DNA from 2 places in the Pseudomonas coleopterorum genome. Region 2 is predicted to be linked to the other one. Evidence: predicted binding sites of a transcription regulator. Region 2 holds the regulator's gene; the other holds the start of a gene.

Region 1 (14,727 bases), 420 kb from region 2:
GCTTCTTCGACTTCGGCATCGTCGGTTTCGGCAGCAGCGTCGGCAGCAGCCTTGGCAGCGTCCTTGATGGCGATCAGCTCAAGGTCGAACACCAGCACCGAGTTGGCCGGAATGGTCGGGCTCGGGCTCTGGGCGCCGTAGGCCAGATCGGCCGGGATGAACAGCTTGACCTTCTCGCCGACGTGCATCAGTTGCAGGCCTTCGACCCAGCCTGGAATCACGCCGCTGACCGGCAGATCGATCGGGGCGCCGCGCTCGATGGAGCTGTCGAAGACCTTGCCGTCGATCAGCTTGCCTTCGTAATGGACGGTGACCACGTCGGTCGGCTTGGGTTGGGCGCCGTCGGCCTTCTTGATGACCTGGTACTGCAGGCCCGAAGCGGTGGTGACCACGCCGTCTTTCTTGCCGTTTTCCTCGAGGAACTTCTTGCCGGCGGTCTGGGCCTCGGCGTTCATCTTGGTCATGCGTTCTTCAGCGCGTTTCTGCAGATCGGCGAAAGCTGCGACCAGCTCATCGTCCTTGATCTTCTGCTCTTTCTTGCCGACGGCGTCTTCAATACCCAGGGCGACGGCCTTGGAATCGAGATCGTCCATACCTTCCTGAGCCAGGCTCTTGCCCATGTTCAGGCCGATACCGTAGGAAGCTTTTTGCGCCGGGGTTTTGAGCTCGACGCTGGTCTGGGAATCGCAACCTGCGAGGACCAGGGTGACCAAGGCAACTGCCGCCGCCAACCGATGCTGTTTCATGCTATTTCCTTGTTCATGCGCCATAAGGGCAATCGAGTGAGGCCGCGAGCTTATCAGGCGGCCACGACCAATGGCTACCGGCATGAGAGAGGCAAAAAGCCGATAAGTTCAGGCCAGCAAAAGGAAAGTGGCTTGGCAGCGGCTGTATGAAAGATGTGTCATGGGAAGGTGGAGGACTGCTCATACTGCGCAGCCACTTCACGCACCACCTCACACAACCATTGCGCCGGCATCGACAGCGGCAGCGCGGCGTTGCGGCAGATGCCCACCGAGCCGCCCGGCTCGTGCACGCCCAGATCCAGTTCGTACAACTGGCCGGTGGCGATGTCGCGTTGCACCGCATCGCGTGGCGCGACCCAGATGGCATCGCTGCTGGCAACGTAGCGCCGACTGAGGGTCGGCGAAAGCGTTTCCAGACGTTGCGCAGACGGGGTGATCGCGCACTGCACGAACAAGCTGTCGGCGTGCTTGCGGATGGTCGTCCCAGCCAGCGGCAGCACCCACGGGCAGGCGCCGACCTGTTCGGCGTCCAACGGGCGCACTTCGAGCAGCGGATGGCCCGGGCGTACCACCAGGGTCATCGACTCGCTGTACAGGTGCTCGAACGACAGGCCCTGGATCTGCGGGCTGTCGGTCATGCGGCCGATCACCAGGTCCAGTTCGCCCACGTGCAGTTGCGCCAGCAGGTACGCCCCCGGGCCGGTCGCGACGCTGACGACCAGCGCGGCGTGGCGCGCGTGCAGGCGGCAGAGCACTTCGGGCAATAACTGGCTTTCGACGGTGGACAGCACACCGATGCGCACCTGGGGCGCTTCGTGCGGCTCGCCGCGCAGGCTGCTGACGCCGTCGCGCAGGGCCTGCACGCAGGGGCCGGCGTAGCGCATGAAGCGTACGCCTGCGGCCGTCAGCTCGACCCCGCTCTTGTCGCGCTCGAACAGGCGGGTCTGCAGCAGGTCTTCGAGTTCCTTGAGGGTCTTGGAAATCGCCGGCTGGCTGATGGACAAGGTATCGGCGGCCTTGGCGAAGCTACCCTGACGGGCAATTTCGAGAAAGCACAGCAGGTGGCGGAATTTGATGCGGCTGTCGAGGTTCATGGCGCCAATCGTAGCATTGGGCCTTGGGGTTTGCTTTGGTAGTGAGGGCCCCTGCACATCGAGCTTTCTTATGGGAGCAGTGGCCTTGGGGTTTGCTTTGGTAGTGAGGGCCTCTTCGCGGGCAGAGCCCGCTCCCACATTAATGTGCGTACGCCGGACCATTGTGGGAGCGGGGCGGGCGGCAAGCCCTCTGCCCGCGAAGAGGCCAGCAAGACCTACCTACATCCTGCCAATCTCCACCCGATCCCCATTCAAGCGCACCGGCCAGACCCTGACATGCTGATCCGGCGCCTCCAGGCAGCGCCCGTCGCTGAAGCAGTAATGCTGCTTGTACAGCGGCGCCGCCACCACCAACTCCCCTTGCAGGTACCCGACGATTCCGCGGCCCAGCACGTTGGCGCCCGAGCGCGGGTCGTGGTTGTCGATGGCGTGCAGCACCCTGCCCTCGCCCGCTCCGGGCAGGTAGAACAATGCGATCTGCTCACCGTCCAGCCACACCACCACACCGGAATTGGCGATCAGGTCCGACCGCTCGCACACCGCTTGCCAGGTCATCGCCTGCACAGCTTCGATTGCCTGCATCACACCACCTCCTCGACCACCGGGATCAACGTCACGACATCGCCCGCATGGGCGGGGCGGCGCTGGCCGCGTTCCTTGACGAACTGCACGCCGGGGTCCGCGCGCTTGTCATTGACGAAGGTGCGGAAGCGCTTGAGCTTTTCCGGATCCTTCAGGGCGTTGGCCCATTCGCATTCATAGTGATCGACCACCCGCTGCATCTGCGCTTCGAGTTCGGCGCCCACGCCCAGGCTGTCTTCCAGGACCACCTGCTTGAGGAATTCCAGGCCGCCTTCCAGATTTTCGCGCCACACCGAGGTGCGCTGCAGCTTGTCGGCGGTGCGGATGTAGAACATCAACACGCGGTCGATGTAGCGGATAAGTTGCTCGTCATCCAGGTCGGTGGCAAACAGCTCGGCGTGACGCGGCCGCATGCCACCGTTGCCGCAGACGTACAGGTTCCAGCCCTTTTCCGTAGCGATCACGCCGATGTCCTTGCTCTGCGCCTCGGCGCACTCGCGGGTGCAGCCCGATACCGCGAACTTGAGCTTGTGCGGCGAGCGCAGGCCCTTGTAGCGGTCCTCGATGCGCAGGGCCATGGCCACGCTGTCCTGCACGCCGTAACGACACCAGGTGCTGCCCACGCAGGACTTCACGGTGCGGGTCGACTTGCCGTAGGCATGCCCGGTTTCGAAGCCCGCTTCGATCAGTTCACTCCAGATCTCCGGCAGCTCGTGCAACTGTGCGCCGAACAGGTCGATGCGCTGGCCACCGGTGATCTTGGTGTAGAGGTCGTATTTCTTAGCCACCACGCCAATGGCGATGAGCTTGTCCGGGGTGATCTCACCGCCGGGAATGCGCGGCACCACCGAGTAGGTGCCGTTCTTCTGCATGTTGGCCATGAAGGTGTCGTTGGTGTCCTGCAGCGGCACCAGCGAGGGGTCCATGATCGGCTGGTTCCAGCACGAGGCGAGGATGTTGCCGACGGTGGGCTTGCACACGTCGCAGCCCACCGCACCGCGTCCGTGGCGGGCGAGCATGTCCTCGAAGCTGGCGATGCCTTCGACACGGGCCAGCGCGTACAGCTCGGCGCGGGTGTAGGCGAAGTGCTCGCACAGGCTCTTGTCGACCGTCACGCCACGGGCCGTCAGTTCATGCTCGAAGACCTGCTTGAGCAGCGCGGCGCAGCCGCCACAGCCGGTGCAGGCCTTGGTCTGCGACTTGAGCGCCGAGAGGTCGCCGCAACCGCCGTCGATGGCGGAACAGATCGCACCTTTGCTGACGTTGTGGCAGGAGCAGATCATGGCCGTGTCGGGCAGCGCGTCGGCGCCCAGAACCGGTGCGCCGTCGGACAGCGGCAGGATCAACGTCGACGGGTCGGCCGGCAGGGCGATGCCGTTCTGCGCGTATTGCAGCAGGGTGTCGTAGTAGCTGTTGTCGCCGACCAGCACGGCGCCGAGAACCCGTTTACCGCTGGCGTCCACCACCAGGCGCCGGTAGCTGGCGTTGGCTTCGTCGATGAAACGGTAGCTCTTGGCGCCTGGCGTGCTGGCATGGGCGTCGCCGATGGAACCCACGTCGACCCCGAGCAGCTTGAGCTTGGTGGACATGTCGGCGCCGCTGAACGCCACCGGCGTTTCCCCGGCCAATTCGCAGGCGATGTTGCGGGCCATGCTGTAACCGGGCGCTACCAGACCGAAGATGCTGCCGTTCCAGGAGGCGCACTCGCCGATCGCATACACCGCCGGGTCGCTGGTGCGGCAGTGCGGGTCGATGACGATACCGCCACGGGCCGCGATCTCCAGCCCGCTGGCGCGGCCCAATGCGTCTTGAGGGCGGATACCGGCCGAGAACACGATCAGGTCGGTTTCCAGGCATTCGCCGCCGTCGAAATTCATCCGATAACGATGGGTCTCGCCGGCCTCCACGTTCTGCGTGGCGCGCGAGGTGTGCACGCCTACCCCCAGGGCTTCGATACGCGCGCGCAACGCCGCGCCTCCTTCGGCGTCCAGCTGCACCGGCATCAGCCGCGAAGCGAACTCGACCACGTGCGCTTCCAGCCCCAGCGACTTCAAGGCGTTGGCCGCTTCCAGGCCCAGCAGCCCGCCGCCGACCACCACGCCACGGCGCGCCCCGACCGCTGCGGCGCGGATCGCGTCCAGATCATCCAGGGTGCGATAGACCAGCCGCGCGTTGCCCTCACAGCCCGGAATCGGTGGCACGAACGGGAACGAACCGGTGGCCAGTACCAGTATGTCGTAGGCATGCCGCCCGTTGGCGGTGACCACTTCGCGGGCCTGACGGTCGATCTCGATCACCGGCTGGCTCAGGTGCAAGGTGACGCCGTGCCTGCCGTACAACTGGGCGTCGCCCAGGGCCAGGGTTTCGGCACACGAGCCGCCGAAGTATTCGGAAAGGTGCACCCGGTCATACGCCCGCTGGCGCTCTTCGCCGAAGACGTGGATCTCGTAGCGATCGACCGCGCTGCGCTCGATCAACTGCTCGACACAGTGATGCCCCACCATGCCGTTGCCGACGACGATGAGTTTCTGCCGGGGCTTGAGGTTCACGAGCGCGTTCATGGGTATCTCCTGGCACGTTGCGGTGTCTTGACCATCGGGCAAAAAAAAACGCCTGGAGCGAATGCTCCAGGCGCCTTTGCCTGATCGTCGAAATGAGGGTGTCCGGTGGGGTGATCGTCGTTGAGCACCGGGGACTTGTCTGGGTGGAAGCAGGTTGCGTGCCAGGGTTTGTCTGGGGAGTGTCAGATGGGGCCTCTTCGCGGGCAGAGCCCGCTCCCACAAGGATTTCAGTGTGGGAGCGGGCTCTGCCCGCGAAGAGGCCCTCCCTGATACAAAGCCCCACCCCAGTGCACACCGCACCCTTTCAGTACACATCCCGCACATAACGCCGGTCCCGGCTCAACTGGGCCAGGTAAGCCTCGGCCTGCTGCGTGCTCATGGCGCCGTGTTCGGCCACTACGTCGCGCAGCACTGCGTCGACATCCTTGGCCATGCGGCTGGCATCGCCGCAGACATAGAAATGCCCGCCCTGCTGCAACCATTGCCACACCTGGGCGCCCTGCTGGCGCAAGCGGTCCTGGACGTAGATCTTTTCCGCCTGATCGCGGGAGAACGCCGTATCCAGCCGGTGCAGATGCCCGCTGCGCAGCCAGGCGTGCAGTTCGTCGCGGTAGTAGAAGTCGCTGTGCTCGCGTTGCTCGCCGAACAACAGCCAGTTGCGCCCGTGATGACCCAGCGCCTGGCGCTCGTGAAGGAAGGCGCGAAACGGCGCTATGCCGGTGCCCGGGCCGACCATGATCATCGGCGTATCGGCCTGGCTGGGCACGCGGAACTGACGGGTCTTTTGAACGAAGATCGGCACCAGCGCCGCTGCCGAGCGATCGGCCAGGAAGCCCGAGCAGACGCCACTGCGCACGCGCTCGTTGCACTGGTAACGCACGGTCGACAAGGTGATGTGCACCTGATGCGGGTCAGTGCGAGCGCTGGAGCTGATGGAGTACAGCCGCGGCTGCAAGGGCTTGAGCAGGCCGAGCAGTTCCTGGGTGGTCAGCGTCACCGGAAAGGCTTCGAGCAGGTCGATCAGTTGCCGACCCCACAACCACTGCTGCAGTTGGACAGCGTTGGCCGGTTCGAGCAACGAGGCCAACAACGGATCGGCGCAGCGCTCGCTCAGAAATGCCAGCCACTGCGGCGTGATGCGCGTGATGTCCAGATGCTTGTGCAAAGCCACCGCCAGCGGCTGCTCGCCGTGCCCCTTGAGCAGGACCCGCTCGCTGCTGTCCAGGCCAAGGCAGGCCAGCAGTTCCTCGACCAGGCTCATGCAGTTGCTCGGCCATACGCCAAGGGCATCGCCCGCTTCATAGACCAGGCCGCTGTCCTTCAAGTCGAACACCACATGGCGCACTTCCTTCTCGGTGCCGGCGGCGTTGAGCACCTGATTGTGCAGGACGCGCGCCAGCCAGGGTCGCTGACGGGTATACAACGCAGCTTCTGCCGCAACCGAACCGGCCACCGATTCAGCCACTGAACTGGACGCTGGTCCGGCAAGCAGCAGACTGGCGGCCTGTATCCAGCGCTCGGCAGGCGCCTGATCGTCAGGCTCGCACTCGACGCGTTCGAGCAGACGCTTTCCGCCCAGCTGGGTCAGGCGCTCGTCCAGCTTGCGGGCAAAGCCGCAGAACTGCGCGTAACTGGAATCGCCCAGCGCCAGCACGGCATAGCGCAGGTCTGCACAAGGCTCGGTCTGCGTGGCCTGCAACTGGGCCCACAGGCGCGTGGCATTGTCCGGTGCATCGCCATCGCCAAAGGTGCTGGTGATCAGCAACAGGTCATGGGCGGCGAGCAACTCGGCCGGGGTGATCTCGTGCAGGCCACGCAGAGCGACCGATGCGCCACGCTCGCGCAGGGTCTGCGCGCAGCGTTCGGCGATGGCCTGCGCGGTGCCGGTCTGCGAAGCCCAGAGCACCTGGATGGCCGCCTGCCCGTCGCTTGCCGCGACACCGTCAGGCGCGTCGGCATCGAGGTTCTGCAGGGCGATTTTCGGCGAGCCGACGCGTTGCAGCGCCACGGCGGCGAACTTGAAGGCCGGCTGGTGCGACAGCGGATCGGTGGCGTCGCTGGTCACGGCATTGATGGCCAGATCGCTGCCGTACACGTCGTTCCAGTGAAAGGGCGCGAAGCAATTGCCCGGCCGTACCCGGTCGCTGAGGCGGGCCGGCAATACCGCCTGGCCGCGCCGCGAGCGGACCTGCACCTGATCGGCCTCGCCGATGCCCAGACGCTCGGCGTCGTCGGGATGAAGCTCGATGAACGGCCCAGGGTCGAGCCGGTTCAAGGTGGCGACCTTGCCGGTCTTGGTCAGCGTGTGCCACTGATGCTGCAAGCGACCGGTGTTGAGCACCATGGCGAACTCGGCGTCGGGCTGATCGGCGGCTGGCAGGTGCGGACGGGCGAAGAACCGAGCACGACCGCTGGCGGTGGGAAAGCGCACGCCTGCCTCGGTGAGGTAGCGAATCGGGCTGCGCACACCCTCCTGCCCTGGCAGCGCAGGCCATTGGCGTGGCTGCTGGCGCAGTTGCGCGTAGCTGGCGCCGCGGATGTCGTAACCGCTCTGCGGGTTGTCGAAGCGTTGCAGCTCTTCATAGATCTGTTCGGCACTGGCGTAGTCGAAGCCCTCGGCGAAGCCCATGGCGCAGGCCACCTTGGCGATGATCTGCCAGTCCGGCAGGGCTTGCCCCGGTGCGTCGACAGCCTTGCGCATAAGGGTCATGTTGCGCTCGGAGTTGATCATCACCCCTTCGGCCTCGGCCCACAGCGCGGCGGGCAGCAGCACGTCGGCATAGCGATTGGTCTCGGTGTCGAGAAAGGCATCCTGGGTGATCACCAGCTCTGCCGCCTGCAGGCCATCGATGACCTGCTGACGGTTGGCGACACTGGCCACCGGGTTGGTGCAGATGATCCAGCACGCCTTGATCGCGCCCTCGCCCATCTGCCGAAACAGGTCGACGGTGCCGGCGTTGCCTTCTTCACGCAAGCTGCCAGGGGCAATGCCCCAGAGTGTTTCGACGTGGGCCCGATCGGCCGCCACCAGCAGCGAACGCTGGCCGGGCAGGCCTGGGCCCATGTAGCCCATTTCGCGCCCGCCCATCGCGTTGGGCTGGCCGGTCAGGGAGAACGGTCCGCTGCCCGGACGGCAGAGGGCGCCGGTGGCCAGATGCAGATTGCACAGCGCGTTGGTGTTCCACGTGCCGTGGATGCTCTGGTTCAGCCCCATGGTCCAGCAACTCATCCAGTTGGCCGCGCCGCCGATCCACTGCGCGGCCTGACGGATCGCCTGTTCGTCGAGGCCGGTGATCTGCGCGACTCGGGCTGGCGTGTAATCGGCCAGAAAAGCCGGCATGTCCTCCCAGCCTTCGGTGTGCGCGGCGATGAACGCCGGGTCGGTCGCGCCGTTGGCGTGCAGCAGGTGCAGCAGGCCGTTGAGCAGCGCCAGGTCGGTGCCCGGCTCGATCTGCAGGAACAGGTCGGCCTTGTCGGCAGTGGCGTTGCGCCGTGGGTCGACGACGATCAGCCTGGCGCCGGCCTTGAGGCGATCGAGCAGGCGCAGGAACAGGATCGGATGACAGTCGGCCATGTTCGCGCCGATCACCAGAAACACCTCGGCCTGATCGAAATCATCGTATGAGCCGGGCGGGCCATCGGCGCCCAACGACAGCTTGTAGCCACTGCCGGCGCTGGCCATGCACAGCCGCGAGTTGGATTCGATATGCCGCGTGCGCACGTACCCCTTGGCAAGCTTGTTGACCAGGTACTGGGCTTCCAGCGACATCTGCCCGGAGACGTAGAAGGCCAGGGCATCGGGGCCATGCTCATCGAGGATCAGCCGCAGGCGGCTGCCGGCCGCGGCGATGGCGGCGTCCATGTTCGACTGTACCGGCTCGTGATCACGGTTCTCGCGCAGGTAGGCGTGCTGCATGCGCCCCGGATCGCTGAGCGGCTGGGCGCAGGTGCTGCCCTTGGTGCACAGGCGTCCGGCGTTGGCCGGATGCAGCTTGTCGCCGCTGACCTTGACCACGCGGCCGCTCTCGACAGTCATGACGATACCGCAGCCGACGCCGCAGTAGGGGCACACGCTACGCACTGAAGTGGCGGTCATCGACCCTCCTCGCTGCTGGCGACAAAAACAAAAACGGCGCCAGCTGCCTGCGCTCATCAGAGCGGGCAGCACGGCACCGTTGTCGTGTGGGAGGCAATCGGCATCGATTGCATTGTGTAGTGCGCAGGCTTGCAATCCATGCGCCACAATCATCCGGACCGCAGTGAAGAAAGGAAGCAGCCGGTCGCAGGTGCGGCGTATCGACCGTGACCTGCACCCTTTATGTGCGTCGCGCACCACAGGCTGGCACCGATGCGACGGGCGTCTGCGCGTTATGAAGAGATTGCCGGGACTAGACTAAAGGCCAGTTGCCATCACTGGATTTTTCAGGCATAAAGCCGCGCTTATCACAAGGACCGTGCCCATGCGCTTGCTCATTCGAGGCGTGATGATCGTGCTGGTGGCCGCGCTGTTGGCCGTCGCCGTCATCGCCTACTACATCGCCTACCCCAACCTGCCAGCCTATAGCCCTGCCCGCGACCTGCACTACCTGCAGGACTGGAGCGACGCCGACCGCGACACCTACTATTTCACCCCCCAGGGGACCCAGGTCAAGGGCCTGCACTACGACTGGTTCGTCAACCTGGAACAGCCGTTTTCCACGCAACGCTTCGCAGCGCCGGAAAACCTCGGCCGTTTCGGCTTCCTGATCGAACCGGGCCACGCGCAGAATCCGCACGACTTGCCCATAGGCTTCACCCGGCACCCCGGCGAAAACGGCGACACGCAGTTTCTCGACATCAGCTGCGCCGCCTGCCACACCGGTGAGTTGCGCTTCAACGGCACGGCGCTGCGGGTAGACGGCGGCACCGCGCAGCACGTGCTGCCCGCCACGGTGCCGACCCTGCGCGGCGGCGACTTCGGCCAGGCCCTGGCGGCGAGCATGGCGGCCACCTACTACAACCCCTGGAAGTTCAAGCGCTTCGCCCTGGCGGTGCTCGGCGAGCAAGGCTACGAGGCCGGGCACGACGCCCTGCGTGCAGCGCTCAAGGCCTCGCTGAACAGCATCCTGCACACCGCCTGGAACGACACCCATCGCGGCCTGTACCCCGTCCAGGAAGGGCCCGGCCGCGCCGATGCGTTTGGCCGCATCGCCAACGCCACCTTCGGCGACGCCATCAGTGCCGACAACTATCGCGTCGCCAACGCGCCGGTCGACTATCCACACTTGTGGGACATCTGGACCTTCGACTGGGTGCAGTGGAACGGTTCGGCCCAGCAGCCGATGGCGCGCAACATCGGTGAGGCGCTGGGCGTGGGGGCGACCCTGGAGTTCTTCGACGCCCACGGCCAGCCCCTGATGGGTGACGAACGCTACCCCTCGAGCGTGCGGGTCATGGACCTGTACCGCATCGAACAAGCCGTGGAGCGTCTGCCCGCGCCGCAGTGGCCCGAAGCAGTGCTGGGCCAGGTCGATCTGACCCGTGCCGCCCAGGGCCGGCAGCTGTTCCAGGAAAACTGCGCGGCCTGCCACGTGCCCCTGGTGGACCACAGCGGACCGCGCCCCGTGGCCAAGCTGCAGATGCGCTCGGTCGACTACATGGGCACCGACCCTACCGCTGCCAACAACATCGCCGATCATCGTTTCGATGTCAGCGCGCTGAACTGGGACGTGCAGGCCCTCAAGACCATGAACGTGCAGCTGGAAGATCCCAGCGAGCCGCTCGACCTCAAGCACATTTCCGTGGCCAAGGCACTGGCCTATGTCACCGCCTTCGTCGAGGCGCAGGCCTACCGCCAGGCCGGCATCGGCCCGCAGGAACAGGCACGGCTGAACGGCTTCGGCATGGACATCGGCGTGCGTGAACTGCGCGCGTACAAGGCCCGGCCCCTGGCCGGCGTCTGGGCCACCCCGCCGTTCCTGCACAACGGTTCGGTGCCCAGCCTCTATCAACTGCTGTCGCCTCAGGACGAGCGCTCGGTGACCTTCTACCGTGGCAACCTGGAATACGACCCGGCGCACCTGGGTTATCGCAGCGAAGCCTTCCCCGGCGGCTTTCTCTACGACACGCGCCTGACCGGCAACGCCAACAGCGGCCACGAATTCCGCGACGGCCCGCTGGGTGCCGGGGTGATCGGTCGCCTGCTGCAGCCCGAGGAGCGCTGGGCGCTGCTCGAATACCTCAAGATCCTGGGTGGGCCACTGGAGAAACGACTGCCATGATCAACCGTCCCTCGATGGATTCGACGCCACCCGGCCCCATCGGCCGCTTCTGGCTGCGCCTGGGTACCTGGCTGTTCAGGACGGTGCTGGGGCTGATCGTCCTGGGCCTGCTGGGCTGGCTGCTGGCCACGCTGTGGTACGCGTGGAAGTTCTCCGGGCCGGTCTCGGCCCAGGAGCAGATTCCCGCCGGCGAGGCGGCGATGACCCAGGACATCATCCAGACCGCCATCCGCATCGTCGACCAGCACCGCGAACCCACCCGCTACCTGCGCGACGCCCACGCCAAGGCGCATGGCTGCGTGCAGGCGCAGGTCAGCGTGGCCACCGACCTGGATCCGGCACTGCGCCAGGGTGTGTTCAGCGAACCGGGCAAGACCTGGCAAGCCTGGATGCGGCTCTCTAACGGCAACGCCTATCCGCAGTTCGACAACATGAAGGACGCGCGCGGCATGGCCATCAAGCTGCTGGGCGTCCCCGGCGATCAGCTGCTGCCCAGCCAGCAGGGACGCGGCGAGCAGGATTTCGTCATGTTCAACCATGCCAACTTCTTCGTCAGCGACGTGGCCGAATATCGCCAGAACGTGGCGGCCCAGGCCGACGGCAAGAAGGTGATGGCCTTTCTGCCAGGCTGGGACCCGCGCCAATGGCAGGTGCGACACCTGTTCATCGCCCTGGCGACCCTGTCCGAAGCACCGCCCAGCCCGCTGCTGACCACTTACTTTTCCGTGTCGCCGTACAAGTTCGGCAACCTCAACGCCAAGTTCCGCGTCACCCCGGAAGCGGGAACGTGCCCGGCGTATACGCCACCGGCGCAGAACCGCGACGTGCCCAACTTCCTGCGCTCGGCGTTGTACCAGCAACTGTCCACCGATCGTCAGCCAGCCTGCTTCGCCCTGCAGATCCAGACGCAGGACGCCACCCGCTACATGCCCATCGAAGACACCAGCGTGCAGTGGAAGGAAAGCGACGCGCCCTTCCAGACCGTGGCCCACATCCAGGTGCCGGCTCAGGACTTCGACACACCCGAGCAGAACCTGATGTGCGACAACTTCAGTTTCAGCCCCTGGCACGGGATCGAGGCGCATCGCCCCATCGGCGGCATCAACCGCCTGCGCAAGGCGGTGTACGAGGCGGTCAGCGCCTATCGCCTGGAACGCAATGGCGTCAGGTGAGCACGGTCCTGGACCGCAACTCAGTTGCCGCTGCCCTGCAAGGCCGCCAGACGCGCCTTGATGCCAGCGGCGGTCTGCTCGCCCATCAATTGCTCGCGCAGCTTGCCTTGGTCATCGATGATGTAGGTGACCGGCAACCCCTGGCTGCGCGGCAGCGCGAAACGCGGCGCCGGGTCCTGGGCCAGTACCGGGAAATCGATCCCCAGCGTCTGGGCGGCGGCGCTCAGTTCCTCACCCTGCAGGTTGTCGAAATTCACCCCGAGCACCCGCACGCCCTGCCCTTGCAGGCTCTGCGAAAGCGCATTGAGTTCGGGAATCTCGCGGCGGCAGGGTCCGCACCACACCGCCCAGTAGTTGACCACCAGCCAGTGCTTGTCCAGCGTCTGGGCGCTGACCGGGTTGCCATGCTGATCAGGGCCGTAGTCACCCCCACAACCACCCAGCAGCGCGGCCGCCAACAGCAGGCCCGCCAACGGTGCGAAGCGGGCCTTGATACGCCATTTCATGGATCTACCCTTCCTCATTCCTGCAGCTATGCGAAAAAGGCGACCGATCATCGCCACGTGGTTAGAATACCCGCCACTGGATGCCGGAGGCGACTTTTCCCATGACCGATCTGACCCTTTACCATAACCCGCGCTGCTCCAAATCCCGCGCGGCGTTGGAGCTTCTGCAAGCCCGTGGGCTCGAGCCCGTCATCGTGCGCTACCTGGAAACGCCTCCCGATGCCGCCACCCTGCACACGCTGCTGGGCAAGCTGGGCATCAGTGCCAGGGCACTGTTGCGCACCGGTGAAGAAGAATACAAAACCCTGGACCTGGCCGACGCCACCCTGGGCGAGGAACACCTGGTGCAAGCCATGGCCGCGCATCCCAAGCTGATCGAGCGGCCCATACTGGTCAATGGCGAACGCGCGGTGATCGGCCGGCCACCGGAAAACGTACTGGAGATCATTGCGTGAACACACCTTACATCCTGGTGCTCTATTACAGCCGCCATGGCGCCACCGCCGAGATGGCCCGCCAGATCGCCCGCGGCGTCGAAGCCAGTGGGCTGGAAGCGCGCCTGCGCTGCGTGCCGGCGGTTTCGACCGAGTGCGAAGCCGTGGCGCCGTCGATCCCCGAGCAAGGCGTGGTCTACGCCAGCCTCGACGACCTGAAGAACTGCGCCGGCCTGGCCCTGGGCAGCCCGACGCGCTTCGGCAACATGGCCGCGCCGCTCAAGTATTTCCTCGACGGCACCAGCAGCCTGTGGCTCAGCGGCGACCTGGTCGGCAAGCCGGCCGGGGTGTTCACGTCCACCGCCAGCCTGCACGGCGGTCAGGAAACCACCCTGTTGTCGATGCTCCTGCCCCTGCTGCACCACGGCATGCTCATCACCGGGTTGCCCTACAGCGAGTCGGCCCTGGTGGAAACCCAGGGCGGTGGCACCCCCTACGGCGCCAGCCACCATGCCGGTGCCGATGGCAAGCGCGTGCTCGACGAGCACGAGAAAACCCTGTGTCGGGCACTGGGCAAACGCCTGGGCCAGACCGCACAGCTGCTGAGCACTGCGCGTGGCTAAGTCCGATCGTAGAGTGCATCGCACGATGGCGGGCCACGCTTGAGCATCCACGCCTACACCAAGTACCCCGCCATGGCGTTCGGCGACGAGTCGCCGCTGGCCTGGATCAGCGAACACATCCGCGAGCACTATCAAGGCCATCGGCACACCTTCGTGGTGGCCATCGCCGGCAGCGTCGCCGTGGGCAAGAGCACCCTGTCCACGCTGCTCAAGGAACGGTTCGAGGGCTGGCCGGAAGCACCGCGGGTCGAGGTGGTCAGCACCGATGGCTTCCTGTATCCCAACCGGATCCTGGAAGAGCGTCAGTTGATGCCGCGCAAGGGCTTCCCGGAAAGCTACCGCACCGACGACCTGAAGGCGTTCCTGCATGATCTCAGGCAGGGCGTTCGTGGTTTGCAGGTCCCGGTCTATTCCCAGGCGATCAAGGACATCGACGAGCACTTTCACCTGATCGATCAGCCGGACATCCTGATTCTGGAGGGGCTGAACATCCTCCAGCTGGACCACGCCCACGACTTTTCCATTTACCTGGATGCCCCGACCGCCGACATTCGTCACTGGTACATGGAACGCTTCATGAGCCTGACCACTCTATCGGGCGACGCTGCACAGGCGCGCGCCGACTATTTGTGGGAAGAGGTCAACCTGAAGAACCTCACGGAAAACATCCTGGTGACCCGCGATCGGGCGCAGATGGTTCTGCACAAGGCACCGGACCACCGCATCGACGAGGTCTGGCTGCGCGAAGG
Region 2 (14,727 bases):
CAAGGTCGAGCACGTCATGCACACCGGCACCGCGCTGCCACAGGTGCCGCGCGGCACGCTGCTGCGCGATGCGCTGATGGAAATGACCCGCAAGGGGCTGGGCATGACCGCCGTCCTGGAGGCCGATGGCCGCCTCGCCGGGATCTTCACCGACGGTGACCTGCGGCGCACATTGGATCGCACCATCGATGTCCACAACACTCGAATCGAAGACGTCATGACTTCCCACGGCAAGACCGCGCGCGCCGACATGCTGGCCGCCGAGGCGCTGAAGATCATGGAAGACAACAAGATCAACTCACTGGTCGTGGTCGATGATCAGGACTGTCCGGTAGGCGCCTTCAACCTGGGCGACCTGCTGCGCGCGGGAGTCATGTAATGACCGGAAACGACGCAATGACCCAGACTGGCAGCAGCGAGCTTCTGCAATGTGGCAAGGCCATCAAGCTGGCCGTATTCGACGTCGACGGCGTACTGACCGATGGCCGTCTGTATTTCCTGGCCGACGGCAGCGAGTTCAAGAGCTTCAGCACGCTGGATGGCCAGGGCATCAAGATGCTCATCAACAGCGGCGTGACCACTGCGATCATCACCGGCCGCAGCAGTCCGGTGGTGGAGCGGCGGGCCCGCAACCTGGGTATTGCCCATCTATTTCAGGGGCGCGAAGACAAGCTCGTGGTACTCGACGGCCTGCTCGCCGAGCTCGGCCTGAACTATGAGCAAGTGGCCTACCTGGGTGACGATCTGCCCGACCTGCCGGTGATTCGCCGGGTGGGGCTGGGCATGGCCGTGGCCAATGCCAATGCCTTCGTGCGCCAGCATGCCGACGGCGTGACCCAGGCCAGTGGTGGCATGGGTGCAGCGCGCGAGTTCTGCGAGCTGATCCTGGCTGCCCAAGGCAATCTCGAAGCGGCCCGTGCCGCCTACCTGTAGGGCCTGACATGCTGAACAAGAAAATTCGTAATATCGTGATCCTGGGTGTGCTGGGGCTGCTGTTCGCCGCCATCGGCTACTGGGACATCAGCCCGGAGCGTTTCCTCGACCAGCCGGCTGCGGCCGTCGACGAAAGCCAGATCGATTACTACGCTATCAACGCGAAGGCTCGCCAGTACCTGCCCGACGGTGGCGTGCAGTACGACATGACCGCCGACAAGGTCGAGCACGTCAAGACCTCGCAGGTGACCTTGCTGACCAAGCCCGACATGCAGCTGTACCGCGGCACTGTCTACCCATGGCACGTGACCAGCGACCGTGGCGAGGTCAATCCCGATGGCAGCCAGGTCGAGCTGATCGATTCGGTTCGCATCGCGCGCACCGACCAGAAGAGCCGCGCCACGCTGATCACCAGCTCACGCATGACCGTTTTCCCACAGAAGCAATATGCGCAGACCGACCAAGACGTTAGAATCGACGGCGCCGGTGGCGTGTCGACGGCCAAGGGCATGAAAGCGTATCTGAATGACAGCAAGATCAACTTGTTGTCCAACGTAAGAGGACAGTATGAGGCTCGTTAAAACCCTCCCCTTTTTGCTCGGCCTGAGCGCAGCACTGGGAAGCGCGAGCGCCTGGGCACTGCCCACTGACCGCGATCAGCCCATTCATATCCAGTCCGACGATGCCCAGCTCGACGACAAACAGGGTGTGGCGACCTACAAGGGCAATGTGATCATCACCCAGGGGTCGATGAAGATCACCGGCAATACCGTGACCATCACCCGCAACGCCACCGGCGACGTGGACGTGTTCACTGCCGTCGGCAACCTGGCCTATTACGAGCAGAAACCTGCGGTGGACAAGCCCATCGTTCAGGCCTATGGCGTGACCATTCAATACTTCGCGGCGCAGAACCGCATCGTGCTGATCGACAAGGCCAAGGTCATCAACGACGGCAACACCTCCGAAGGCGAGAAGATCGTCTATGACACGGTGCGCCAGGTGGTCAACGCCGGCCGTGCCACGGGCAGCAAGGTCACCACGCCTCGTCCGCGGATCGACATGGTGATCCAGCCCAAGAAGAAATCCGACGCACCGCAGAAGGCCCAGTGATGGCAGTCCTGAAAGCGCAGCACCTGGCCAAGAGCTACAAGAGCCGACAAGTCGTACGCGACGTGAGCCTGTCCATCGAAAGCGGACAGATCGTCGGCCTGCTGGGCCCCAACGGTGCCGGCAAGACCACCTGCTTCTACATGATCGTCGGCCTGGTACAGGCCGATCAGGGCCGCGTCCTCATCGACGACCTGGACGTCAGCCACCAGCCGATGCACGGCCGTGCCCGTTCGGGTATCGGTTATCTGCCGCAGGAAGCCTCGATCTTCCGCAAGCTGTCGGTGGCAGACAACATCATGGCCATCCTGGAAACCCGCAAGGAGCTAGACGCCGCGGCTCGCCTGGCCGAGCTCGAAGGCCTGTTGCAGGAATTCCACATCACGCACATTCGCGACAACCTGGGCATGAGCCTTTCGGGTGGTGAACGCCGCCGCGTGGAGATCGCACGTGCACTGGCCACCGCGCCCAAGTTCATCCTGCTCGACGAACCCTTCGCCGGTGTCGATCCGATTTCGGTCGGCGACATCAAGCAGATCATCCACCACCTCAAGACCAAGGGCATCGGCGTATTGATCACCGACCACAACGTCCGCGAGACCCTGGACATCTGTGAAACGGCCTATATCGTCAATGATGGCCAGTTGATCGCCGAAGGCGATGCCCAGACCATCCTGGCCAACGATCTGGTCCGCGAAGTCTACCTGGGCCACGAGTTTCGCTTGTAAGGCCCAAGGGCGCCGTCGCCCTCCTGCGGGCATTAATTTTCATGGCGCCCTAGGCAAACACTCAGGTTTCAGGCATATAATTTGCTTACGACATAAGCCGGGTACTTCGGTACCCGTAGTAGAAGGCGCTTCGCGCCGGCGACCAAGGTGTTAAGTTCCTGCCATGAAACCATCGCTCGTCCTACGTATGGGCCAGCAACTGACGATGACACCGCAGTTGCAACAGGCCATCCGCCTTCTCCAGCTATCGACCCTGGACCTCCAGCAGGAAATCCAGGAAGCGCTGGAATCCAATCCCATGCTCGAACGCCAGGAAGAAGGCGACGACTTCGACAACAGCGACCCGCTGGCCGACAACATCGAGCAGAAGCCGACCCAGGAGATCCAGGAACCGAGCTTCCAGGAGTCTGCGCCGACGGTGGACAACCTCGAGGAAGGCGACTGGAACGAGCGCATCCCCAACGAATTGCCCGTCGACACGGCTTGGGAAGACATCTACCAGACCAGTGCCAGCAGCCTGCCGAGCAACGATGACGACGAGTGGGACTTCACCACCCGCACGTCGGTCGGCGAGAGCCTGCAGACGCACCTGCTGTGGCAGTTGAATCTGGCGCCCATGTCCGATACCGATCGGCTGATCGCCGTGACCATCATCGACTGTATCAACAATCAGGGTTATCTGGACGAGACGCTGCAGGAAATCTGCGATTCCTTCGACCCCGAGCTGGACATCGAACTGGACGAAATCGAAGCGGTGCTGCATCGCATCCAGCAGTTCGAACCGGCCGGCATCGCCGCCCGCGACCTGAGCGAATGCCTGATGCTGCAACTGCGCCAGCTACCGGCCAAGACCCGTTGGCTGGCCGAAGCACAGCGGCTGGTGAGCGATTTCATCGACATGCTCGGCTCGCGTGACTACAGCCAGCTGATGCGGCGCATGAAGCTCAAGGAAGACGAACTGCGCCAGGTCATCGAGCTGGTACAGAGCCTGAACCCGCGGCCTGGCTCGCAGATCGAATCCAGCGAACCCGAATACGTCGTGCCCGACGTCATCGTGCGCAAGGACAACGACCGCTGGCTGGTCGAGCTCAATCAGGAGTCGGTCCCGCGGCTGCGGGTCAATCCGCAGTATGCCGGCTTCGTGCGGCGCGCCGACACCAGCGCCGACAACACCTTCATGCGCAACCAGCTCCAGGAAGCGCGCTGGTTCATCAAGAGCCTGCAAAGCCGCAACGAAACCCTGATGAAGGTTGCCACCCAGATCGTCGAGCATCAGCGTGGCTTCCTCGATTACGGCGACGAGGCCATGAAGCCCCTGGTTCTGCACGACATCGCCGAGGCGGTGGGCATGCACGAGTCGACCATTTCCCGGGTGACCACGCAGAAATACATGCACACGCCGCGCGGCATATACGAGCTGAAATACTTTTTCTCCAGCCATGTCAGCACCTCCGAGGGGGGCGAATGCTCCTCCACCGCGATCCGCGCGATCATCAAGAAACTGGTCGCCGCCGAAAATCAGAAAAAGCCGTTGAGTGACAGCAAGATCGCTGGTTTACTGGAGGCACAAGGCATCCAGGTAGCCCGCCGAACGGTCGCCAAGTATCGCGAGTCCCTTGGGATTGCGCCGTCCAGCGAACGCAAGCGGTTGATGTAGCCCTGCGATGTGCCACAGCGTTCCAGTGGCAGGCACCCAAGCCTGCTTCTTTATGCAATGGCAATAAGGAGAAGCGGTATGCAAGTCAACATCAGTGGACACCAACTGGATGTGACCGAACCCCTGCGAACCTACATCGGGGAAAAACTCGAGCGTCTCGAACGCCACTTCGACAAGATCACCAACGTGCAGGTGATCATGGAGGTCGAGAAGCTCAAACAGAAAATCGAAGCCACCCTGCGCATACCCGGTGGCGAGGTGGTTGCCAACGCCGAACATGACGACATGTACGCGGCCATCGATCTGCTTACCGACAAGCTGGATCGCCAACTCAAAAAGCATAAGGAAAAACAGCAGAGTCTGTTGCAAGGCGCGACTGCTCGCTGACACTCCCCACCCATGATCCGATTAGAAACCATCCTGACCCCCGGCCGTTCACGTGTGAACGTGCCGGGCGGCAGCAAGAAGAAAGCACTCGAAGAGATCGCCAACCTGATCGGTCGTGAAGTGCCATCGCTCGACACCCAGACCGTGTTCGAAGCGCTGATTGCCCGTGAAAAACTGGGCTCCACTGGATTCGGTAACGGCATCGCCATACCGCATTGCCGGCTCAAAGGCTGCGATACGCCGGTCAGTGCCCTCGTTCACCTGAGCGCGCCGATCGACTACGACGCAATCGATGGCGCTCCGGTCGACCTGCTATTCGTGCTTCTGGTGCCCGAAGCGGCCACCGATGCGCACCTGGAATTGCTCCGCCAGATCGCCAGCATGCTCGATCGCAAGGAAGTGCGCGAAAGACTGCGTTCGGCGCCCAGCAATCAAGCCTTGTACCAAGTGGTACTGGACGAACAGAACGGTCGTTAACCATGCGTTTGATCATCGTCAGTGGCCGCTCAGGCTCAGGCAAGAGCACTGCCCTGGATGTTCTCGAAGACAACGGTTTCTATTGCATCGACAACTTGCCGGCCGGGCTGCTGCCCGAACTGGCCGAGCGTGCGTTGATCCACACCGAACTGGCGCAGCCCCAGGTGGCGGTATCGATCGATGCGCGTAACCTGCCCAGCCATCTGTCCCGCTTTCCGCAGTTACTGGCTGAAATGCGCGCCAAGCACATCCAATGCGATGTCCTGTACCTGGACGCCGACGAAGAAACGCTACTCAAGCGCTTCTCCGAGACCCGACGTCGACACCCTCTGAGCAACAGCAACCGCTCGCTGGCCGAAGCCATCCGGGTGGAAAGCGATTTGCTCGGGCCTATCGTCGACTTGGCCGATCTCAAGATCAACACCACCAGCCTTAACCTCTACCAGTTGCGCGACGCCATCAAGGTACGGCTGTTGAACAAGCCGGAGCCGGGCACCGCGTTTCTGGTGGAATCGTTCGGCTTCAAGCGGGGCATGCCGATAGACGCCGACCTGGTGTTCGACGTGCGCTGCCTGCCCAACCCGTACTGGAAGCCGGAATTGCGCGAACAGTCCGGGCTCGATGCGCCGGTCGCCGAATACCTGGCAGCGCAGCCGGACGTCGAAGAGATGTATCAGGACATCTCCTCTTACCTGCTCAAATGGCTGCCCCGCTTCGCTGCCAGCAGCCGCGCCTACGTGACGATCGCCATTGGCTGTACAGGCGGGCACCATCGCTCGGTATACTTGACCGAGCGCCTGGGCCGATTGCTGCAGCAGTCGCTCAAGAACGTCCAGGTTCGCCATCGCGACCTCAGCTGAAAGGATCCCCCGCGCAATGCCCGCCCTCCAAGTAGAAATCATCAACAAGCTCGGCCTGCACGCCCGCGCCGCGGCAAAATTCGTCGGCGTCGCTGGACGCTATCCCTGTCAGGTGCGTGTGGGTCGCTCGCCAGAGTCGCTGGTCGATGGCAAAAGCATCATGGGTGTGATGATGTTGGCAGCCGGCAAAGGCACCACCATTCACTTGCACACCGAAGGCGAGCAGGATCAGGAAGCGCTGGACGCCATCGTCAAGTTGATCAACGACAAGTTCGACGAAGGCGAGTAAGCCAAGCCAGTGGCCAAGCGTCGGAACCGGGGTGGAGGCCATCGAGCTGTCCACCACCCAGGTACCAGATTCAAGACAACGCGGTGTCCATGACCATCATCAGACAGAAACCGACACACAGGCCCAGGCTTGCCAGCTTGTGATGGCCGTTGCTGCGTGATTCGGGAATGATTTCGTGGGTCACGACCAGCAGCATGGCGCCAGCCGCAAAGGCCAGGCCCAGAGGTAGCAGCAGCTCGCCCATGCGTACCAGCCAGGCACACAGTACCGCAAACACCGGCTCCACCAGCCCGGATGCGGCACCAATCAGGAAAGCCTTGTAGCGCGCCATGCCTGCCCCGGCCAGAACCAATGCGATCACCAGCCCTTCGGGCACATCCTGCAAGGCGATGCCCATCGCCAGACTGTCGGCGTCGTGCATGCCGCCGCCTGCCGAAACGCCGACGGCCATGCCTTCCGGGATGTTGTGAGCGATGATGGCAATCACGAAGATCCAGATGCGTGCCGGGATCACCGGCTGTTGCGTCGTGCCCACCAGGTAATCCGGAGTAACGCCGGATACCCTCCTGTCCACCAGGTACAGGCAGAATGCTCCGGACATGATGCCCAGGCTCATCAGGGCGCCGGCACCCCAGCGCGAGAAACCGATCGCCGCTGCCGCATCCAGGCCGGGGATGATCAGCGAGAACGCGGTGGCGGCGAGCATCACGCCGGCACCGAAACCCAGCAACGTATCGGCCACCGCGACGGGCATGCTGCGGATGACCAGTACCGGAACGGCGCCCAGGGCGGTGCCCAAGGCGCAGATGGCACCGCCCTCGAGTGCACGCAGGATACGCGGTTCGAGGTCGAGCCAGTCCAGCAGCTCGCCCACCAGCAGAGCTGCGCCGGCCAGCAGCAACACCGTGCCCAGTGCCAGACGAAAACGGCGAACACTGGCCAGCGCGAAGGTCTGTGATCCCATGGCCAGACTCAGCTCAGCGCGGCTTGGTAGCGCTTCTCGACATTGGCCCAGTCGACCACGTTGTAGAACGCATTGATGTATTCCGGCCGACGGTTCTGATACTTGAGGTAGTAGGCATGCTCCCAGATATCGAGCCCCAGGATGGGCGTGTTGCCATTCATCAATGGGCTGTCCTGGTTACCGCTGCTCTCCACGACCAGCTTCTTCTCAGGCGTGACGCTGAGCCAGGCCCAGCCGCTGCCGAAGCGACTCAGGGCAGCTTTGGTGAAGGCTTCCTTGAACGCGTCGAACCCGCCCAGTTCGGCATCGATGGCCTGGCCAACGCTGCCCTGGGGCTGACCGCCGCCATTGGGCGACATGACTTCCCAGAACAGGCTGTGGTTGGCATGTCCGCCACCGTGATTGGTAACGGCGCCACGCAGGTTTTCCGGCAGCTGCTTGACCGAGGCCACCAGCTTTTCCACCGGCCATTCGGCGTACTCGGTACCTTCGATGGCGGCGTTGACGTTGGTGATGTAGGTCTGGTGATGCTTGGTGTGGTGGATCTCCATGGTCGCGGCATCGATGTGCGGCTCCAGGGCGTCATAGGCATACGACAGGGCGGGCAAGGTATAGGGCATTTTCAGTGAACTCCGTAGGGAAGGTGATCGGATTGCGTGACCGCTGGCGCGACGTCGATGTCGGCGGCGCCACACAGCAACCGGTGGGTACGGGGGTATTCGCCATGCTGGCGAGTGAAGCCGAGCAGCTCGGCGTAGGTCTTGCCGGCATGACGCAGCGCGGCCTCGCGCAGTGTTGGCCGCAGCCGAGGGTCCTGCGCCGCACGCAACAAGCGTTCATGGATGGCGCACAGGTATTCGGCGCTTTCTTCGGGTTGATGCAGTTGCAGATGCAGGTCAACCAGGTTGTGATGGGAAATGACGCACGCGGCCACCGCTTCGTCGACATCCGCCCAGCGTTCGAACAGCACCTGAGCCCAAGCGAGGGCTTGCAGGTAGTGTTCGCGCGCATCGATCAGCTCGCCCCGGACAAAGCAGGCGTTGGCCGTCTCCGTGATACGTTTCCAGTGCTGCATGGCGCAGGTCTCCCAGCAGTCGCCGAGCGGTCAGATACCGCCGGCCGTGAGCTTTTCCGGGTCGAGCAGGTCGCTGAGCTGCTCGCGGCTCAGGTCGGTTTGCTCCAGCGCGACGTCGATGATCGGCCGACCTTCCTTGTAGGCTAGCTTGGCAATCTGGGCAGCCTGCTGATATCCGATGATCGGATTGAGTGCCGTCACCAGAATCGGGTTGCGCGCGAGCGCTTCCTTGAGCTTGGCCTCGTTGACCTTGAACGTCGCGATCGCCTTGTCGCCCAGCAGACGACTAGCACTGGCCATCAGTTCGATGCTGGACAGCAGGTTGTGGGCAATGATCGGCAGCATCACATTGAGCTCGAAATTGCCGGACTGACCGGCGATGGCGATCGCCGCGTCATTGCCGATAACCTGCGCCGCCACCATGGCGGTCGCCTCGGGAATCACCGGATTGACCTTGCCCGGCATGATCGAGGAACCCGGCTGCAGGGCCTCGAGTTCGATTTCACCCAGGCCGGCCAGTGGCCCGGAGTTCATCCAGCGCAGGTCGTTGGCGATCTTCATCAGGGTGACGGCGGTGCCTTTGAGCTGGCCGGACACCGCCACTGCGGTGTCCTGGGAGCCGATCAGGGCGAACAGGTTCTCGCCCTGGGTGAACTCGACACCGGTCAGCTCGCCAAGGTGATGACAGAAACGCCGGGCGAACTCGGGATGCGCGTTGATCCCGGTGCCCACCGCCGTGCCGCCCTGTGCCAACGCCTGCAAGGCAGGCTGCAGCGCTTGCAGGTGGTCGATGTTGGCCTGGATCTGCGCCGCCCAACCATGCAGCACCTGGCTCATGCGCACCGGCATGGCATCCATCAGGTGCGTGCGGCCGGTCTTGACGAAGACGTGAACCTGCTCGGCCTTGGCCTGGGTGACCTGCACCAAGTGCCGCAGTGCAGGCAGCAGTTGTTCGTGCAGGGCCAGCGCAGCGCTCACGTGAATGCTGGTGGGGATGATGTCGTTGCTGCTCTGACCGCAGTTGACATGGTCGTTGGGGTTGACCGGCTCGTCGACAAGGCGGCCCGCCAAGGTCGCGATGACCTCGTTGGCATTCATGTTGGAGCTGGTGCCGGAGCCGGTCTGGTAGATGTCGACCGGAAAGTGCTGCATGAAGTCGTCGGCCAGCAGTTGTTCGCAGGCACGCACGATGGCATCGCCCTGGCCGGCGCTGATCTGCGCAAGCTCGACGTTGGCCTTGGCCGCAGCGGCCTTGGCCAGGATCAGCGCGCGGATGAACTGGGTCGGCATGCGCTGCCGGCTGATCGGAAAGTTATCGACGGCCCGCTGGGTCTGGGCGCCATACAGGGCGGCCTCCGGTACCTGCAGTTCGCCCATGCTGTCACGCTCGATACGGGTGTTACTCATCGCAATATCCTTGCAGCAGATCAGTGAGTGGAATCGAAGGCAGCAACTCGCAGCGCGCCAGCTGATGGGCGCAGTCCTGCCACTGGCGGACCTGGGCTGGCTGTGCCGCGCAATTGCGCAGGTCACGCAAAGGCCGCCAAGCCTGGTCCAGACACAGGCTGCGCCAGTGCCACGGCAGGGCTTGATCGAGGGCGGTAGCGAGCATCAGGCGAAAGGTGCCGTGAGCCACGGACCATGAAGAAGTCGGGGTAAAGCGCGCCAGGTAGCGGCCTTGGGCGAGGTAGTGTTCGATGAGTCGCGGCTCGTCGGGGGCCAGCGCGCAACGGATTTGCAGGCCGAGCCAATGCCAGTTTTCGAGATGGGCGAATTCGTGAACGGCAGAACTCATCGGCGCACCTTTTTGCCGGAATGAGTTTTATTATTGATTGATATTGAGAATCAACACAAGCGCCCATGTGGGCACCTGTGCTGCAAACCGTGCCGGCCGCGACGGACCGGCGCTAGGATCAGCTGCCGGCGACGGTCATGCGCTCGATCAGGACCGAGCCTGTGCGAATGTTGCTGCGCAGCTCCAGATCGTTACCCACGGCGACGATCTGTTTGAACATGTCGCGCATGTTCCCGGCAATGGTCACTTCCTGAACCGGAAACTGGATCTCGCCATTTTCGACCCAGAATCCGGCAGCACCGCGCGAGTAGTCGCCGGTGACCATGTTCAGGCCGTGGCCCATCAACTCGGTGACCAGCAAGCCACGCCCCATGCGCCGTAGCAGCGCTTTCTGGTCTTCGTCGCCGTGGGTCACGAACAGGTTGTGCACGCCACCGGAGTTGGCGGTGCTGGGCAGGCCCAGCTTGCGCCCTGAATAGGTACTGAGCACATAGGAGACCAGTTCACCGTTCTCCACGAACGGCTTGGCGTAGGTGGCCAGACCATCGCCGTCGAACGCTGCGCTGCCCATGGCACGCATCAGGTGCGGACGCTCGTCCAGGGTCAGCCACTCGGGGAACAGGCGCTGCCCCATCGCCCCTTCCAGGAACGAGGACTTGCGATACAGGTTGCCCCCGGAAACGGCGGCCAGGAAATTGCCGAACAAGCCCCCGGCCAGCTCGGCTGAAAACAGCACCGGTACCTCGCAGGTCGGCACCGGACGTGCGCCCAATCGGGCCGCAGCCCGCTGTGCGGCGCGCTGACCGATGGCAACGGGATCGGCGAGCAATTCGCCCTGACGATTGACGTCGTACCAGTAGTCACGCTGCATCTGACCGTTGGCCTCGGCGATCATCACGCAACTCAGGCTGTGCCGGGTCGACGCATAGCCGCCGATGAAACCATGGCTGTTGCCATACACGCGGCAGCCCTGGTGGGTGTTGAGCGTGGTGCCGTCGGCGTTCTTGATCAGGGGTTCGGCATCGAAGGCGGCCGCTTCGCAGGCCAGGGCCTTTTCGATGGCCTGCTCGGGCGTGATGTCCCAGGCGTGGTAAAGGTCGAAGTCCGGCTGCTCGCGCGCCATCAGGGCGGCGTCGGCCAAGCCCGAGCTTTCATCTTCGGAGGTGTGTTTGGCGATCGCCAGCGCTGCGGCGACGGTTTCGCGAATGGCCTGTGGACCGCTGGCCGAGGTGCTGGCCGAGCCCTTGCGCTGGCCAACGTACAGCGTGATGCCAAAGCCTTGGTCACGGTTGAACTCGACAGTTTCCACCTCGCGTTGACGCACCGACGTGGACAGGCCCTGCTCCAGCGAAACCGCCACTTCACAGGCACTGGCGCCCTGGCGTTTGGCTTCGTCGATGATCTGCTGCACTTGCTCCTGCAGGACGGGCAGTGCCTGCGGGCCGACGCTCTGGGGTGCGTTCATGGTGTTCTCCACTCAAATTCGGGTTTCGGCGCGGGCCGATCTACGGCCGGGCCAGACAAGCGGCCCCCGACTGGTTATCATGGCGGCGTTTATTTGCGGACGGCCCCCATGGTTGATTCTTACGACGACTCCCTCGACGAGGGAAAAAGCAAAACTCAGGTCAAGCGCGAACTGCATGCGCTGACCGATCTGGGCGAGCGGCTCACCACGCTCAAGCCGGACATGCTCGATCGCCTGCCCCTGACCGACGCTTTGCGGCGGGCACTGGGTGACGCCTCAAAGCACACGGCGCACATCGCGCGCAAACGCCACATCCAGTTCATCGGTAAGCTGATGCGCGATCAGGACGTCGAGGCGATTCTGGTGCTGCTCGATCAACTGGACGCCTCCACCCGGCAGTACAACGAACGTTTCCACAACCTGGAGCGTTGGCGCGATCGGTTGGTCGCAGGCCCGGACCAGGTGCTGGAGGCGTTCTTCGCCGAGTACCCGGAAACCGACCGCCAGCACCTGCGCAACCTGGTTCGCCAGGCCCAGCACGAAACGGCTCACAACAAGCCGCCCGCTACCACGCGCAAGATCTTCAAGTACATCCGCGAGCTGGACGAAACCCAACGCGGCCTGCGCTGACAGGCCCGCGGGCAGGCCGTCCGGCTTGCCCATCACCCGCTTCAGGCGCCGGTACCGCCCACCGTGATCGCATCGATCTTCAAGGTGGGCTGACCGACACCGACCGGTACCGACTGGCCATCCTTGCCACAGGTGCCCACGCCACTGTCCAGTGCCAGGTCGTTGCCGACCATCGACACCTTGCTCATCGCCTCCGGCCCATTGCCGATCAACGTCGCGCCCTTGACTGGCGTGGTGATCTTGCCATCTTCGATCAGGTAGGCTTCGCTGGTCGAGAAGACGAACTTGCCGCTGGTGATATCCACCTGTCCGCCGCCAAGGTTGGCGCAGTAGATGCCTTTCTTCACCGAAGCGATGATCTCGGCCGGATCGCTCTCGCCCGCCAGCATGTAGGTGTTGGTCATGCGCGGCATGGGTAGGTGCGCATAGGATTCGCGGCGACCGTTGCCGGTGGCAGCGACGCCCATCAGCCGCGCGTTGAGCTTGTCCTGCATGTAGCCCTTGAGCACGCCATTTTCGATCAAGGTGGTGCACTGGGTCGGCGTACCTTCGTCATCGACGCTCAGCGAGCCGCGACGCCCGGCCAGCGTGCCATCGTCGACGATGGTGCACAGGCTCGATGCCACCTTCTCACCGACGCGACCGCTGTAGGCCGAGCTGCCCTTGCGGTTGAAGTCGCCTTCCAGACCATGCCCGACCGCTTCGTGCAGCAACACGCCAGACCAGCCGGCACCCATCACCACGGGCATGGTGCCCGCCGGTGCCGCCACCGCTTCGACGTTCACCAGAGCCTGGCGCAGCGCCTCGCGGGCATAGCCCATGGCGCGGTCTTCGGCGAGGAAATAACGATAGTCGGTACGTCCACCGCCGCCATGGCCACCGCGCTCGCGACGACCGTTGTGCTCGACGATGACACTGACGTTGAAACGCACCAGTGGTCGCACGTCCGCCGCCAGGCTGCCATCAGCGGCCGCGACCAGAATCCGTTCCCAGACCCCGGCCATGCTCACGGTGACTTGCTGAATACGGGGGTCCAGTGCGCGAGTGGCGGCATCGACACGCTTGAGCAGGTCGACCTTTTCGGCGCGGGTAAGCACTTCCAGTGGGTTGTCCGGACCGTACAGCTGGCTGACCACTGGACTGCTGAAGGCCTGCACACGGCCATTCTGGCCGGCGCGGGAGATCGAGCGCGCCGCGCGCGCGGCCTGCACCAGCGCATCCTGGGTGATCGCGTTGCTGTAGGCGAAGCCGGTCTTTTCCCCGGACTGGGCGCGTACGCCCACGCCTTGGTCGAGGTTGAAACTGCCTTCCTTGACGATGCCGTCTTCCAGCGCCCAGGACTCGGAAATCTGACCCTGGAAATACAGGTCGGCCGCGTCGATGCCCGGGCCGGCCAACTCGCCCAGCACCGATTGCAGGCTGTCGAGCGTGAGGCCGCCGGGGGCCAGCAGGTGGTCGCTGACGGTGGATAACATCTGGCTCATATTTACTCCGCGCTGTTCGCAGGGCGCGTCGCGCGCTGCGGGATAGATGCTCGCAGTTCGCTTGGCGGCGCTGCGTCAGTAGGTGCTCGCAGGCCGCGAGGCGGTCTGCGCAAATGGATGCTCGCGCGTCGCCTGGGGCGACGCGCGCAATGCCGGTGCCTGTGACGAATAAACACTACATGCGTCCGCCCCGACACGTTTTCAATACCCGGCCTGGCCCAGCCGTCCGATACACAGCCAAGGCAACCGCATTGTCAGCCACCGAAAGGCTTGACCAGGGTCATCTGCGGATCCTTCCACGACCCCTCGATGCGGTACTGCACACTGGCAAAGCGCGCCACGCGGTCGCCGAGCAGCTTGTTCACCACGAACAGGGCGCCGCCGACCACCGGTGCGCCCACCAGGACCGCAGCCAGCGGCAGGCTGTTGGTGATCGGCAAGGCGACCTGCACCTTGGCGTTGACGCCGTCGCGCACCATGTCCAGGGTACCGTCCAGATCGATGTCGGTGCTGGGGCCGCGCAGGGTGATCGGGGTCCGCGTCACGTACACCCCTTCGCTGGCCACCAGCAGGCCCTTGACTCGATCGTAGCTCAAACCCTTGCCCAGCACATCGGAGAAATCCAGACGCAGACGGCGACCGATCGCATTGAAGTTGAGCAGACCGAACACGCGCAGGGCCTGCGCACCGCCTTCGACTTCGACGAACTGGCCGTCACGCAGGGTCGCGTCCAGGTTGCCGGAAAAACGCTTGAGTCCCACCCAGGCCGGCGAACCGGGCCAGCGGCCGTCGGCATCCAGGTGGAACGACTCGCTGGTCACGGTGGGCGCGAATTTCCAGGCCTGGAGCACGTCGGCCAGGTTCTTGCCCTGC

Evidence for each region. Region 2 encodes sigma-54, which starts transcription at its own class of promoters, with help from an activator protein. Its sites were predicted from a motif close to ANTGGCATNNANNTTGCTNT; they were not measured.
Region 1: the regulator sigma-54 is predicted to act here: its motif matches at 5,130-5,149, upstream of nirB (nitrite reductase large subunit NirB).

The regions. Positions count from the first base shown of each region.
Region 1 covers NZ_FNTZ01000001.1:1,320,205-1,334,931, reverse strand. Annotated here, with positions in the region: gene bamJ (BamJ family beta-barrel-assembly machinery protein) at 1-746, opposite strand, end outside; gene pcaQ (pca operon transcription factor PcaQ) at 905-1,840, opposite strand; gene nirD (nitrite reductase small subunit NirD) at 2,060-2,422, opposite strand; gene nirB (nitrite reductase large subunit NirB) at 2,422-4,983, opposite strand; gene BLV18_RS05915 (bifunctional nitrate reductase/sulfite reductase flavoprotein subunit alpha) at 5,288-9,079, opposite strand; gene BLV18_RS05910 (di-heme-cytochrome C peroxidase) at 9,444-11,243, shown strand; gene BLV18_RS05905 (catalase family protein) at 11,240-12,415, shown strand; gene BLV18_RS05900 (TlpA disulfide reductase family protein) at 12,436-12,921, opposite strand; gene arsC (arsenate reductase (glutaredoxin)) at 13,023-13,376, shown strand; gene wrbA (NAD(P)H:quinone oxidoreductase) at 13,373-13,978, shown strand; gene BLV18_RS05885 (type I pantothenate kinase) at 14,018-14,727, shown strand, end outside.
Region 2 covers NZ_FNTZ01000001.1:895,765-910,491, reverse strand. Annotated here, with positions in the region: gene BLV18_RS04010 (KpsF/GutQ family sugar-phosphate isomerase) at 1-379, shown strand, start outside; gene BLV18_RS04005 (KdsC family phosphatase) at 397-933, shown strand; gene lptC (LPS export ABC transporter periplasmic protein LptC) at 942-1,514, shown strand; gene lptA (lipopolysaccharide transport periplasmic protein LptA) at 1,501-2,046, shown strand; gene lptB (LPS export ABC transporter ATP-binding protein) at 2,046-2,771, shown strand; gene BLV18_RS03985 (RNA polymerase factor sigma-54) at 2,935-4,428, shown strand; gene hpf (ribosome hibernation-promoting factor, HPF/YfiA family) at 4,507-4,815, shown strand; gene ptsN (PTS IIA-like nitrogen regulatory protein PtsN) at 4,828-5,292, shown strand; gene rapZ (RNase adapter RapZ) at 5,295-6,152, shown strand; gene BLV18_RS03965 (HPr family phosphocarrier protein) at 6,169-6,441, shown strand; gene BLV18_RS03960 (ZIP family metal transporter) at 6,512-7,405, opposite strand; gene BLV18_RS03955 (superoxide dismutase) at 7,414-8,025, opposite strand; gene BLV18_RS03950 (DUF2753 family protein) at 8,028-8,480, opposite strand; gene BLV18_RS03945 (class II fumarate hydratase) at 8,511-9,887, opposite strand; gene BLV18_RS03940 (hypothetical protein) at 9,880-10,275, opposite strand; gene pmbA (metalloprotease PmbA) at 10,394-11,740, opposite strand; gene yjgA (ribosome biogenesis factor YjgA) at 11,849-12,370, shown strand; gene tldD (metalloprotease TldD) at 12,412-13,854, opposite strand; gene BLV18_RS03920 (YhdP family protein) at 14,109-14,727, opposite strand, start outside.